Regions from separate parts of the Rossellomorea yichunensis genome, predicted to be linked through region 2. Evidence: predicted binding sites of a transcription regulator. Region 2 holds the regulator's gene; the other holds the start of a gene.

Region 1 (7,564 bases), on a different contig from region 2:
TTACTTCCGATTGCATATCATCAACAACAGGTACATGATGCTTCTGCAGTCGTGGCTATACTTGGTGACCTGGAAGCAAATAAAAATGTCGACCCTGTCTTTGATCCTGCCATTGAAAAAGGTGAAATGACGGCGGAAATCAAAGAGGTATTGAAGAAACAAATTGACGGTGCATACAGCCGTGATGAATATCCAAGAGACGCCGCTTTCAGTAACGCTTCCTTAGCCGCTATGCAATTCATGCTTGCTGCAAAAGCGAAAGGCTGGGATACTTGCCCAATCGGCGGTTTCAATCCGGCAGCTCTCGTTTCCGACTTCAATGTGTCGGACCGTTATATCCCGATTATGTTGATTACAATCGGAAAACCACTTCAAGAAGCACGAAAATCAGATCGTTTAGATATCCGCAACTTAATTGATTGGGCGGAATAAACCTATGAAAAAGCCGCATCCTTAGAGGATGCGGCTTTTTCGTCTGCTAAAAGAGTACGCTCTTTTCAATCTGTTTCATTTCAAAGAAGTAGCCTTTTTTATCCATGAGCTCATCAAAACTTCCTGCTTCTATAACCTTCCCTTGATCCATGACGACGATTTGATCCATGTTTTCAAGACCAATTAAACGATGACAGATCAGAATCAACGTGTCCCCACCGGCCACTTTATAAAGATGGTCAAAGATCTCTTTCTCCGTCAACGCATCAACCGAAGACGTCGGTTCATCCAGCATCCATAAGGGTGAGCCCTTCAATAGTGTCCTTGCAATGGCCAATCGCTGCTTTTCTCCTCCAGAAAGATTCTCTCCTTTTTCCAGTACAGTGTCTTCCAACGAAAAGTGGTTCAGCTTCACTTTATCTAATGCCGATTCCATTTCCCCGTCTGTCAATCCGTCACGCACCAGCATAAGATTATCCCTTAAAGTGCCGTAGAAGAAATGATTTTCTTGAAGAACCACATTGGCATGCTCCCACAACGACTCTTTATCGAAATCTTTAATTGAAGCATCATTGACGAAAATCGATCCTTGATCCGTTGAGTAAAAGTTTAATAACAATTGAAGCAATGTTGATTTCCCTGATCCCGACGGGCCTACAATCGCTGTTTTCGAACCTGCAGGCAGCTCAAGATCCACACCATCCAATGCTTTTCTTTCCTCTCCCCCGAAGGAAAAGCTTACATCCTTCAGGTGAAAGGACGGAGCTTCCCCGCCAAGTTTCCCGCCAAATGAAGGTCCGTCCCTCTCGATGCTCTCTTCTGGAATGACTGAAGAAAGCCTGGCTGCCGCTCTGCGGGAATCTTCATAGTGTGTAGGGAGAATTGCCATGGGTGTGGCGTTTTCGAATACGGTTAATGAGATCATGACAAGCATAGCAAGGTATATTCCGTCCAGTTGACCTGATCCCACCGAATAGGCCCCTACAGCTAAAACGATCCATGAAATAAGAAGCGAAACCAGGATATTGGTTGAATGACTAAAGAGGGAATGGATACCCTCACGTTCCTCTTCACTCACATAGCCTGTTGATGCATGAACAAGACTTCTCTCTTTATCCTCCAGTCTCTGATAGATCTTCAGGTCTCTGAATCCATATAGAAATTCCGTTACTTCAGTAGACAACTCCCCCCGTCTTTCTCTTAAAGTCACTTCAATCTTCCTCTGTTTAAGAGCAAAATAGGCAGGGACGACGAATCCCGTCAGCAGAAGGCCCACGAGAAGAATCAATGCAACGGATACAGAATAAAACATCGTAAACAAAATCGTACTTAAGAACACCATCACCAGAATGACAGGGGGATAAAAGACCCTAAGAAAGAAATTCTGGAGGCTCTCTACGTCCCCGACAATTCTTGAGAGAAGATCACCGCTTCTGTATCGACCGAAAATTCCCGGCGCTAACGGTTCGATTGCTTCATAAATCGAGACTCGTAAATTAGCCAGAATCGTGAATGTTGCTCGATGGGAAAAATAACGTTCCGCGTAGCGGCTAAGCGCCTTTGTAAAACCGAATAGCTTCAAGAGTGCAATCATCACCGTCAGTGCGTATAGAGGTACTTCCAAAGCTGCTTTAGAAATTAAATAACCACTGGAAGCAAATAAACCGACAGAGGTCATTCCAGCCAGGAAGCCAAAAAGAATAGAATACACTATATCCTTCTTTTCCTTCATCATCAGCTTTACGACAAATCCTAACTCTTTCATCATGTATTCACCCCTTGCTGTGCTGTCACCATCTCATGATAGCGTGAAGAGGACTTCATTAACTCCTCATGATTTCCTATACCCGATAATTTCCCATTTTCCAAAAACAGAATTTGATCTGCTTCACGAATTGTATGCAAGCGGTGAGCCACTGTAATCACCGTTGAATCTTTGGATAATTCCTGAATGGAGGCTTGAAGGATTCCCTCGGTTTTAAGATCCAATCCTGTTGTCGGTTCGTCGAAGAGAATAATAGAAGGTTTTTTGAGAAAAGCCCTGGCTATGGCAATACGCTGCTTTTCTCCTCCTGAAAGCCCTCTCCCCGCTTCACCGATCGGTGTGTCAAACCCTTTATCGAGACCTGCAATCATTTGTGAGATTCCTGCTTTTTCAGCAGCGTATTCAATCTCTTCCCGGGTCACGCCTTCTCTTCCTCCAACTGCAATATTCTCTGAGATTGTGCCTGAGAATAAATACGGATTCTGTGAAATATAACTCAGTTGATCAAACCAGTCGCTTTCCCTATATTCACTTCTTGAATATCCATCGATCACGATGTCTCCTTCAGAGGGATCAAGAAGTCCTGCTAAAAGATGAAGAAGAGTTGTTTTGCCTGCTCCGCTGTGACCGACGATCGCCACTTGGCTGCCGGGAGGAAAGACCGCCGAAATGGATTGAAGAACAAATCCCTTATCCCCGTAGGAAAAACCGACAGTACGTAATTCCATTGTGGCAGGAGTTCCAAACGATTCGAGTTCCTTCTCTCCCCAATGCACAGGTCGATCTTTTTCTTCAAGCTCCTCCATGACTTTTTTCGCGGCCCCCATACTTCCTCGGCCAGTATGAAAGGCCTGCCCAAGCTCTTTTAGTGATAGATAGAATTCCGGGGCAAGCACAAGAACGAAGAAAGCGGTAAAGAATGAAATGCTTTCAAAGACGACTAATCTGAGCCCTACTTCAAGAGCAATCAGTCCAATACTTAACATGGAAATAAACTCTAGCATCAAGGAAGATAAGAATGCGGTCTTGAGCACTTCCATCGTGGCTTCACGAAAGTCAAGACTGGCAGAACGGATCCCTTCTTTCTGTTGTTTCCCTCTTCCAAGAAGCTTCAAGGTAGTCAATCCTTGCAGTGTGTCAAGAAATCGTCCGGAAAAAGCCGTCAGCTTATCCATTTGCTTCTCGGATTTATTTTTTGTCATCACTCCGATAATCGCCATAAACAGAGGAATGAACGGGGCCGTTATGACCATGATCAGTCCCGTATAAATATGCTCAGTAAAAATGGTGATTAACAGTATTAACGGAACGATGGTCGTTTGAATTCTTTGGTGAACGTACTGACTGTAATACCCATCCAGCCCATCGACAGCATCCATCATCGTACTGACTTTTTGTCCAGACTGCCCTTGTATGGACGCTTGCAGTGGATTTTTTGCCCACTTATTCAAGAGCCGCTTTCTCAAGTCGCTCTTTACCTTCGAAGCCATCCTGATTCCTGTTCGTCCATTCACATACGTGAGGGCTGCTCTCCCCACTAAAATAAGCAGCAATGCACCCAGCATTGGAAAAATGTCTTGAAATCCCGCTCCCTCTATAAACATTTTATTTACAATGCTAACCAGCAAGTAAGCTTGTCCAATCACTACTCCCCCCATCAATAGGGATGTTCCGTAAAGAGTCATCATGGATGATTTCTGCTGCTTAGCCAATTTATTTAGTTCTTTCATACCTCTTCTCAACTCCAAGGTTAAAAGTTAGTGAAACATTTCACAAATTGATAACTCTATTATAGTAGACTTGTTCTCTTTATGCATCTTTTAGGATTGACCTTTTTGTGACAATTCCAGAACCCAGTTAGTTTTGAATACGGCGTGGATGGTATAGTTTTTTATTTATCTCCTAACGAATCCAGCCGAAATCACCAGTAATCCGACCATTTTACAATAATTGCAAAACCTGCACAAACTATATTCCAATCAATAAAAATAGAGAGGCACATCGCTAAGCGAATGTCCTCTCTATTTTTATGGGTCCTGTTATATTTTCAATAAATCCTTCGTCACACGCTGGATAATCTCCGGCAATACTGAGAAGGTGTAAGGTTTATACACTCTCTCTGTCCACTGATGGCCATCCTTTCCGTACACACCGATATTAATAGAAGGGATGTTCAGCTTTCTGATCATATCGATGGGAACTGGATACAACTGATTGATCAGCGGCATGTTCTTTTTGAATACGTCAATATCCTCGTCTTCTTCATGAAGAGAGAGAAAACTTCCATCTGCCAGATACGGGAAAAACCGTTTAATGACAAATTCTTCGCCGGTTTCTTTGGCTATATCGTTTAAGCATTTCCCTAACGCCTCTCTCACCCTCTTGCCATACTCATTTTCTTCATTCACAAAGTTATGAGGTAAAAATGGCGGTGCGAAGAAAATGATCACTCTTGGCGTTCGATCGGGATCCAGATGCTGCAGTGCTTCCACCATGGCATACGCAATCGTCCTTCTGTCATCTCCCTCCATATCATAAAAGACCTTTTTCATGACAGGATCCGGATCAATGCCTCTTTCCTTCAGCCAGAAGATATACTCCCGTAACGTCAGAACTTCCACTTCCCATGAAAACTCCCTTTCCGGGAAACCATGATAGCTCCGGTATTGCTCAAACTGTCTTTTACTGCGTTCTTCCAAATCACTTACTGCCTTTAATGCTGTCTTCTTCATATCGTAGAGGACTTCCCGGGCAGTTCTCTCATATACAAAATAGTTAAAGTATAGAGAAGCGCTCAAAGGGGTTTGAACATTATACGTATGTTTGTCATCTTTGAAATACAGGCAAGATGGAGGCAGGGTGAATTCACCTGGTATATCCTCCAGGTAATCTAAGTTCTGATTGATTTCAAGATTGATCTTGGAAGCAATCACAGTAGGATCGATGGATGTCAGCACATCCCCTACATGCGCTTCTCTTCCATATATATAAAAGCTTGGCAGGAGTTTTCCTGCAGCACCCGTGTAAATATATCGTTTACAGTCTCCATCATAGATAGGAGAAATGAAATCGGTATTGATAGCTGCCAAATAGTCAAAGCCCTCTTTTTTCAAACGATAGAGTTCGCTTAAAGCTGCAATCATTCCGGCATGTTCACTTTCTTCATCACCATTAAATAGGAAGAGTAAATGTCCATCTGGTGTTCCCTGTCCCGTATAGTACAAGAGATTCGCCATGTGTACGGCAATTCCGCTCTGCATATCCAATGCCCCTCTTCCAAACAGCCAGTTTCCAGAGAGGGCATCTTCTCTCACCTTTTCCTCTCCTTCATAGTCCATAAAGAACTTCTGAAGAAAGTCGGGATCATGAGCCATATCCTGCAGTGCACCATAATCATCGGTTCCTACCGTATCATAGTGGGCATGGAATAATACAGTTTTCGAAGACGCTCCTTTCACGAGGGCAAACACGTTTTTCCTTCCTGTCGGATCGTTCGGGACTTCTTGGAGCCAGACTCGATCAGGATGCTTTTGAAAATAAGGAAATGAAGAAATCATTTTATATATATACTGGGCTTTTTCACTTTCGCCAATTGTCCCATTATAGCTTTTCAGAGCGACTAAAGATCGTGTGATGAATTCAATCTGCTCGGAGATTGATTTGTTTTTTAATTGTGTATACACGTTAGTACCGCTCCTTTCCTTGAGAAATGTCAGCTTATGCGTGGTTAATCGTTTACTTACTGGGCATTATAGAGACTGATTCTTCTATAATTGATAACATCTTATCGAAAATGAAAGGGGTTTGGAAGGGGTTTCAGGATTATTTCTTAAAAAAATTTCATATCTTTCTATTGAAATTCGATCTATTACCGAATATTATAGAAGTTGCGCGTTTTTAATGTTCGTTTTTATTGGAGGTATTACGATGTTTAAATTAAAGGAACATGGCACTAATCCCAAAACTGAAATACTGGCAGGTATTACAACATTTCTAACAATGGTTTACATTGTCGTTGTCAATCCCATTATTTTAGCCGACGCAGGTGTGCCATTTGATCAAGTCTTCTTAGCAACCATTATTTCAGCCGTAGCCGGCACGTTATGGATGGCCTTGTTCGCAAATTATCCAATTGCCATCGCACCAGGGATGGGATTGAATGCTTACTTTACTTACTCTGTAGTAGGGGCGAATGATGACATTTCTTATATCGTTGCATTCTCTGCCGTTTTTGTAGCAGGTATCATCTTTATCATTCTTTCATTAACACCATTCAGAAAAAAATTGATCGAAGCCATTCCCCAAAATCTAAAGCACGGCATCACCGCAGGAATCGGTTTGTTCATTGCCTTTATTGGATTACGACTGACAGGACTTATCCAAGCTCATCCAACGAATTTAGTACAGCTGGGGGATCTTCATTCATCTTCAGCGATCCTAGCGTTAATCGGATTGGCTGTTACCCTTATCCTCATGGTCTTACGTGTCCATGGAGCGTTATTTATCGGAATGATAGTCACTGGACTCGTCGCATTCTTCACAGGAGAATTATCATTTAAAGAAGGGTTTGTGGCCCTTCCACATCTTCCAGAAGGACTTATCGTAGCAAATCCTCTTACAGCATTTGCCGATGTCTTTCAATACGGGTTATATGCCGTTGTGTTCTCATTCTTACTTGTAACTATCTTTGACACAACAGGAACGATGATCGGGGTGGCCCAACAAGCAGGGCTTATGAAAGGCAACACGATGCCAAGAGCACGTGAAGCCTTACTTGCGGATTCCATTGCAACAACTGTAGGGGCGATGTTTGGGACAAGTCCTACGTCCGCTTATATTGAATCTTCAGCCGGTGTTTCCGCTGGAGGAAGAACAGGATTAACAACATTAACGGTTTCTATCCTGTTCATTGCCGCTGCATTCTTCGGTCCACTTGTAAGTGCCGTATCAGGAATTTCAGCCATTACAGCTCCTGCCCTAATCATCGTAGGAAGCTTAATGATGGGGAGCATTTCTCATATTAAATGGGATCAATTAGATGAAGCCTTCCCTGCTTTTTTAATCATTCTTAGCATGCCGTTAACATCAAGCATCGCAACAGGGATAGCACTGGGATTCATTTCTTACCCATTATTAAAAGTCGTAAAAGGGCAATGGAAGCAGGTACATCCACTCGTCTATATCTTTGCCGTCCTGTTCTTCTATCAGCTGGCATTCCTGCCTCATTGACCCGATATAGATACTTGAAAGACCGTTCATAATGAACGGTCTTTTTGTGGTGCAAATTCAGCTGGTTGTGTCCATATTCTCTTGACGCTTATTAGAACTTTGTCATCAAAAGTTAAACAATATATATCTGGCATTTCA
Region 2 (7,564 bases):
GCGACCAGTACCTACAGCCATCACTTTACCTTCTTGTGGCTTTTCCTTTGCGGAATCCGGTAGCACAATACCGCTTGCTGTTTTTTCTTCTGACTCAACTAGCTCGATAACGACGCGATCACCTAGTGGTTTTAACAAGTGAAACAACCTCCTTGAAATTATGTAAATGATATTTATTAGCACTCGCTTGTTGTGAGTGCTAACACAACTATTATATTAATTAATTCGTTTTCATTTTGCAAGAGTCCTGCTTGAATTTTTTTTCGTCATATTTCTCTTTTTTTCACACCCTCCTATACTATGCCTCACTATATGGCTTTATTACTTAAGCCGGTTGAAGTGTGACAATTCTTACAAAACCCTTAGATTTGAACAGTTCCTATTTTCTTAGTAGAATTGTACAAGAGTGAGTTCAAGATGAAATGAGGTTGTTCCTCATCTAACAGGTGCTAAAGGAGATCATACGTTGAAAAAACATTTCGGATATATCTTAATTACCTATATTGTCATGCAGCTTTCAAGTATTATAGGCATCCCCTTATTATTAAAGATTGGTGTAGATGTGCTTGGTCAACCCGAAGAAACAGTTAAGAATGTTGTACCGGGATATTGGCTCGTGATCAGCTTTACGTTAACCCTGCTCGTTGTGTGGGGCATTCTAAGGAAGAGTGAAACAAGCACCGGACTTGAACGCACCGCTCCCATGAATGCAGGGGGGTCCATTGTATGGGCTGTAGTCGGGATCTTTATGGCGTTCATTGCTCAATCCGTCGCCATACAAGTCGAGTATGCGCTGGGAATTGAAATGGGATCTGAAAACACTCAGATGATTATCAGCATTATTGAAAAGGTACCGCTATCGATGATGGTAGCTGCGATCATTGGCCCTATATTAGAAGAGATTGTATTCAGAAAGATTATCTTCGGTGTCCTTTATGAAAAGATGAATTTCTTTTTCGCCGCGTTAATCAGCTCTATTATATTCGCTCTCGCGCACTTTGAGCCTGAGCATGTGATCTTGTACTCGGCTATGGGCTTTACGTTTGCGTTTCTTTATGTCAAGACGAAGCGGATCCTTGTTCCAATATTTGCCCATGTTGCCATGAATACAACGGTCGTTCTAATGCAATCTATCTATAAGGATGAAATTGAAAAAATGATCAACGAAGCTGAACAAATACAAGGATTTATTGGAGGATTATTTCTATGAGGAGATCACCATTATTCTCAGGCGTGATCTATCTCCTTCTCGGTGTGCTCTTCACATACTTTGCTGTGCAAAATGTACAGGATGATGGTTGGGGATTTTTCACTTATATGCTCGTCTTTCTGGCAACCCTTGATTTTGGTTCCGGGTTGCGTATGGTGATGCTGCATTTCAAAATCAAAAAGAAAATAGAGAATAAAAAATAAGGATTGATCATTTGATCAATCCTTATTTATATCCTCGAACTGTTCCATTTCAAGCTTTTGTTCTGCTTCTAAAACCTTTTTATATCCGATCTTAGAGATCCAAATACTGATTTCATAAAGAAGAAGCAAAGGGACGGTTACCATTAAATGCGAGACGATGTCCGGCGGTGTGATGAAAGCGGCTATGACTAACAATATGAAGTACGCCACTTTTCTCATTTGTGCCAGAAGCATCGGGGTAATAATCCCCAGGCGTGTCAGAAACAGCATAATAACCGGCAGTTGAAATAGAAACCCAAATGGAATGGTTATTTGAAAAAGGAAATGAAAATATTCATTAATTCCAATCACTTGTTGGATATTCAGATTGGTTGATAAACCCATCATGAATTTCACAACATATGGAAACAAAATAAAATATGAAAATGACAATCCACCTAAGAAAAGAATGACAGAGATCGGGATGTAACTAAGCGTTACCTTCCTCTCTTTCTCATATAAGCCTGGACTTACGAACGACCATACTTGAAATAGAATGATGGGTGATGTCATGATGATCGCAATAAACATGATCATTTCCATATAGATTTTGAGAGGGTCTGTAATCCGAAAGGCGTTCATCGTCAATTCTTTCGCTTCATCCGCGTGCTGCAAATATCGAATCAGCGGCTCCGCAAGAAAAAAGCTTACGATTACCGCTAACAAGAAGAAAACGACTACAAACATGAGTCGTTTTTGCAATTCTCCTATATGTTCATAGACTGTCATGTCTCTTTGACTTTGACTCATGGCGTTCATCCTACCCTACTTAGCTTTTTTACTATTATCGTCCTCATCATCTGCTAAGCCCTTTGTTGCATTTTTAAATTCGCGTAATGTATTACCAGCTGCTTTCCCTAACTCAGGCAATTTCTTTGGTCCAAAGATCAGTAAAGCAACAACTGTTATCAGTACGATACTACCTGCACCTAACATAATGAGACACCTCCTCTTTTACCATTCTATCATAACGTATATAAGGATCATTTTCTATTCGGATATGATTCCATCTTGTGACATTTCCGTGTCATCCTCTGAATAATGCTTTAAGAAGTATACCAGTGATTGAAGCTCGACTGCCAGATCAATATGATGCACGCGAATATGGTCCGGCACCGTTAATCTCGCAGGAGTGAAATTCAGGATCCCCTTAATATTAGAAGAAACCAATCGGTCTGTGATATTTTGAGCAGAAGAAGCCGGAACCGTCAGAATGGCCACTTCAATATCATGCCCCTCAAGACCCTCTTCTAAATCATCTAAATGAAAAACGGGTACATCGCTGATTTGTGTCCCAACCTTCTTTTCATCTACTTCAAAAGCCATTTCAATCTTAGTATTATTATTTTTTATGAAATTATAATGAAGAAACGCTGTACCGAGATTCCCTACACCTATCAGCACAACTTTCGTAATGGCATCTTGATCTAATGTCTTACGAAAAAAGGATAGCAGGTAATTGACATTATATCCATAACCCTTTTTACCTAACGCTCCAAAATAAGAAAAATCTCTGCGTATCGTGGCAGAATCAACCTTCACCGCTTCACTCAATTCTTTCGATGAAACCCTCTGCTTTCCCGACGAGTACAGATTCTTGATAAAGCGATAATATAGCGGAAGGCGCTTAGCCGTTGCCTGTGGAATTTTCGTTGTATCCTGGTTCATATTGTATTCCCCCACATCTATTCAAAACCTCTGATACCGCTTCCAAAATAGAAAGCATACAGAATTTAAAACTCTACTACCCATCATACACTATATTTTATCCTAAGTGTACGAAGATTAATAGTCGATTTATTGCCGTCCCCCTCCCAAATACGGTACACTAGCACTATGAAATAGAGGTGAAACGTCATGATTCTACTACAAGTGAATCAACTAACGAAAAACTTTGGTGCCGATAATATCCTATCAAATATTAAGCTTGAAATACAGACAAGAGATCGGGTGGCTCTCGTCGGACGCAATGGAGCGGGAAAGTCGACTCTTTTAAAAATAATTGCAGGTCATCTCTCCTATGATTCCGGAGACATCACGAAACCAAAAGGGGTTTCCATCGGATACCTGGCTCAGAATACCGGTTTGGAGTCTGATCTATCCATTTGGTCGGAAATGCTGACCGTCTTCGAGGAATTGCAGAGACAGGAAAAGCAATTAAGAACATTGGAGCAGCAGATGGCCGATCCTTCGGTGTATGAACAAGAAGAACTCTCTCAACGCGTATTAAAAGAATACGATGAGCTTCAAGTCAGGTTCAAGGATTCCGGTGGATACCAATATGAAGCGGATATTCGCTCTGTCCTTCACGGTTTGAATTTCGCAGATTTCGATTACGATACAAAGATATCCACATTGAGCGGCGGCCAGAAAACCCGTCTCGCTCTTGGGAAACTTCTTTTAACCAAACCTGACATTCTCATTCTTGATGAGCCGACCAACCATCTTGATATTGGGACTTTATCGTGGCTTGAGACGTACCTTCAAAGCTATGAAGGAGCCGTCCTGATCGTTTCCCATGACCGCTACTTCCTGGATAGCGTCGTCAATCAAGTGTATGAGATTTCCCGGAATCGAAGCAAGAAATACCACGGTAACTACAGTAAATACCTTGAACAGAAAGCAGAAGACTACGAAAAGGATCTCAAGATGTTCGAGCGCCAGCAACAGGAGGTCGCGAAACTCGAAGACTTCATTCAACGGAATATCGCCCGTGCTTCGACGACCAAGATGGCACAAAGCCGCAGAAAAAAGCTGGAACGAATGGACAAGATGGATAGACCCTTGGGTGATGAGAAATCTGCCAACTTTGCTTTTCAAATTGATCGTCCAAGTGGAAATGATGTTCTTCACGTTCAAGATCTTACCATCGGATATGGGCAAGACGAACAGATTTCATCTCACATCGACTTCTCTGTTAAAAAGGGAGACAGTATCGCTCTTGTAGGTCCAAACGGAATCGGGAAATCGACCCTTTTGAAAACATTGGTCAATAAACTGCAACCTCTGGAAGGAGCATTTAAATTCGGATCAAATGTTTCGATTAGCTATTATGATCAAGAACAAGCCGAACTATCTTCCAATAAGACCGTCTTAAATGAACTGTGGGACGAATACCCAATGAAAATGGAAAAAGAAATCCGCACTGTACTTGGAAACTTCTTATTCTCAGGGGAAGATGTCTTAAAGCCTGTTTCCACACTGAGTGGTGGAGAGAAGGCACGTCTGGCACTTTCCAAGCTCATGATGGAAAAAGGGAATGTCTTGATCCTGGATGAACCGACGAATCATCTGGATCTGGACAGTAAAGAAGTGCTGGAGAATGCCTTGATTGACTACCCTGGGACGATTCTCTTTGTCTCACACGACCGTTATTTCATCAATCGAATTGCTACAAAGGTTGTAGAACTGTCCAAAAAGGGGTCGACAGAATACCTTGGCGATTACGATTATTACGTAGAGAAATTACAACAGCAGGAAGAATTGGCTGCACTTGAGCGGATTGAACAAGGAGAACAAGTGTCATCACAGGTTACCACTCAAAAACAGTCCCACAAGATTGATAAAGAGGCGAAAAAGCTTGAACGTCAACGAAAACGCAGAGTAGAAGAAATTGAAGGTCTCATGGAAGCTCTTGAAGAAGACATTCAATTAAAAGAGGATCTTCTCTGTGACCCTGATATTTTTCAAGATCATGAAAAAGTTCAGAACATCAATGACTCCCTCACAAAAGCAAAAGAAGAGCTTGATTCTCTATTGGAAGAATGGACAGAACTTGAGGAGATTCTTCAAGAAGAACAATAATCCACAGGATTGGGGATAACTATCGAACCCCAATCCTTTCTTATTCCACATCATTATCCACAATTCAAATCCCGTTTATCCGTTATTAACAGAGGTTTTCCACATAATCCACAATTACAATGTAAGTTATCCACAGAAACTTCCAAATAATAGGGCATTCACACTAGAGCTTTTTCACATAGTGTACACATCAATTATGTAGTTACTAACATTTTATCCACAGTCTGTTGATAAAACGTATGTTCGTTCTTTTCTCCTCTCATTCACTCACAAGATATCAACAAAACCCGAGAACAATAACTGTACCCAATAAAAAAAGCTTAAACGAAGTTTCGTTTAAGCTTTCCCTTTTAGAAATTTTCGATATCAAGTCCAGGATGAGCATTCATATCCATGCTTCCTCTTTTTCCTTGTTCAAATAAAACCGTTCCAGCAGCTGCGATCATAGCTGCATTGTCCGTACAAAGAGATAACGGAGGGATGATCAGCTCCGCTTCCACCTCTTCAAACACTTCTTGAAGGGCAGCACGCAAGCCTTTATTCGCTGCCACTCCACCAGCCAGTAATACTTGTTCCACTCCATATCCCTTTACAGCTTTAACGGTTTTGGTCACTAACACATCAATCACACTGGCCTGAAAGCTCGCTGCCAAATCCTGTGGATGAATGTTTACTCCTTTTTGCTTCGCATTATGCAGCGTGTTAATAACCGCCGACTTCAATCCACTGAAGCTAAAATCATAGGAACCCTCTTCAAGCCATGCACGGGGCAAATCAAGATTGGGTTCCCCTTCATGAGCCAACCGATCGATATGGGGTCCCCCGGGATACGGAAGACTCAAGGTCCTGGCCACTTTATCATAAGCTTCCCCCGCTGCATCGTCCCGGGTCTCCCCGATCACTTGAAACGAACCGTGCTCTTTCATGAACACAAGCTCTGTATGGCCTCCGGAAACAACTAATGAAAGCAGGGGAAACCTCATTTCTTTCACTAATCGATTGGCATAAATATGTCCTGCAATGTGATGAACACCTACCAAAGGTTTGTTATGAGCAAAAGCGAGTGCCTTGGCAGCATTGACACCAATCAGAAGGGCTCCCACTAAACCGGGTCCTTCCGTCACGGCTACACAATCAATTTCGTCCATCGTCATATCAGCTTGTTCAAGTGCTTCCTCCAGCACGAACGTAACCTGCTCCACATGATGACGTGAAGCAATTTCAGGGACGACCCCACCGAACCGCTTATGACTTTCAATCTGAGACGAAACAATATTCGCCACAATCTCTGTTCCATTTTTCACAATTGCCACAGCCGTTTCATCACAGCTTGTCTCGATTCCCAATACAAACGTATCCTTTATCATAAATTCACCCACATTACTAAAGCATCCTCTTGATTATCCGAATAATACCGCTTACGGATTCCTCCATCTTGAAACCCGAGCTTCCGATATAAATGTTGTGCCGGTGTATTTGATACCCTGACTTCAAGGGTCATCACACGTGCTCCAAATTCAATGGCAATGCCCATGATCTTGCGCATGAGGCCTTCTCCCAAACCCCGCCCCCGATAAGCCGGGAGCACAGCCACATTTGTGATATGCGCCTCATCCACTACAAGCCACACCCCGCAGTATCCTGCAAGTTTGTCTTCATCCTCGGCAACGAGATACGTAGACAGGTGGTTATGTTCGATCTCATTCAAGAAAGCGTCCCGGCTCCAAGGAATGCTAAAAGATTGATTTTCTATTTCCATTACAGCATCTAAATCATCAACCGTCATAAATCGTATATCCATATTCTAACGATCCTTTATCTTCTATTCAGATTTTTTTTTGAGATTCCAGCCATTTCACTTCTGCTTCAGCCATCCGTATATAATTAGGTAGCACTTCATGCGCCGACTTCTCTTCCAGACCACTACCAATAAAAGCAAGTTCAGAGGGACGTGGATTATGACTGACAAAGGGTGTGATTTTTGCTTGATCTCCCAGGACTTCCTTAATCATGCTCTCGTGCAGGGCAACATCATTTCCGACAAAGAGTATATCTTTATTAAAACCTTTTAACTTCGTCACCCATTCTTCCAGCAGGATGTTGCAATCATCTTCAACACAATTTAATTGATCTCCCTGAAACTCATATAGTCCAGTGTACACCTGTCCCCTTCTTGCATCGAACAAAGGAACGATATACCCTGAAAAATATCGACCCGATGAAGCCAGTGTAGCAAGACTTGATACTGGTATGAGAGGGATGCCCAGAGACCATGCAAGGGTCTTTGCCAAGGTGACCCCTATCCTGA

The links. The regulator Rex, encoded in region 2, represses fermentation and respiration genes when NADH is low (regulators of the CRP and FNR family bind a similar motif). The targets are predictions, from matches to a motif close to TTGTGAAATATTTCACAA.
Region 1: cydD (thiol reductant ABC exporter subunit CydD) is a predicted target of Rex. The motif match lies at 3,956-3,973, and genes of this name have one in related genera.

The regions. Positions count from the first base shown of each region.
Region 1 covers NZ_JAVYAD010000001.1:33,933-41,496, reverse strand. Annotated here, with positions in the region: gene RSX31_RS00215 (nitroreductase family protein) at 1-432, shown strand, start outside; gene cydC (thiol reductant ABC exporter subunit CydC) at 479-2,197, opposite strand; gene cydD (thiol reductant ABC exporter subunit CydD) at 2,197-3,927, opposite strand; gene RSX31_RS00200 (M20/M25/M40 family metallo-hydrolase) at 4,237-5,880, opposite strand; gene RSX31_RS00195 (NCS2 family permease) at 6,125-7,426, shown strand; gene RSX31_RS00190 (histidine phosphatase family protein) at 7,453-7,564, opposite strand, start outside.
Region 2 covers NZ_JAVYAD010000015.1:906-8,469, reverse strand. Annotated here, with positions in the region: gene groES (co-chaperone GroES) at 1-138, opposite strand, end outside; gene RSX31_RS22905 (CPBP family intramembrane glutamic endopeptidase) at 467-1,210, shown strand; gene RSX31_RS22900 (YdiK family protein) at 1,207-1,413, shown strand; gene tatC (twin-arginine translocase subunit TatC) at 1,429-2,202, opposite strand; gene RSX31_RS22890 (twin-arginine translocase TatA/TatE family subunit) at 2,218-2,388, opposite strand; gene RSX31_RS22885 (redox-sensing transcriptional repressor Rex) at 2,443-3,120, opposite strand; gene RSX31_RS22880 (ABC-F family ATP-binding cassette domain-containing protein) at 3,310-5,256, shown strand; gene tsaD (tRNA (adenosine(37)-N6)-threonylcarbamoyltransferase complex transferase subunit TsaD) at 5,607-6,623, opposite strand; gene rimI (ribosomal protein S18-alanine N-acetyltransferase) at 6,620-7,057, opposite strand; gene tsaB (tRNA (adenosine(37)-N6)-threonylcarbamoyltransferase complex dimerization subunit type 1 TsaB) at 7,083-7,564, opposite strand, start outside.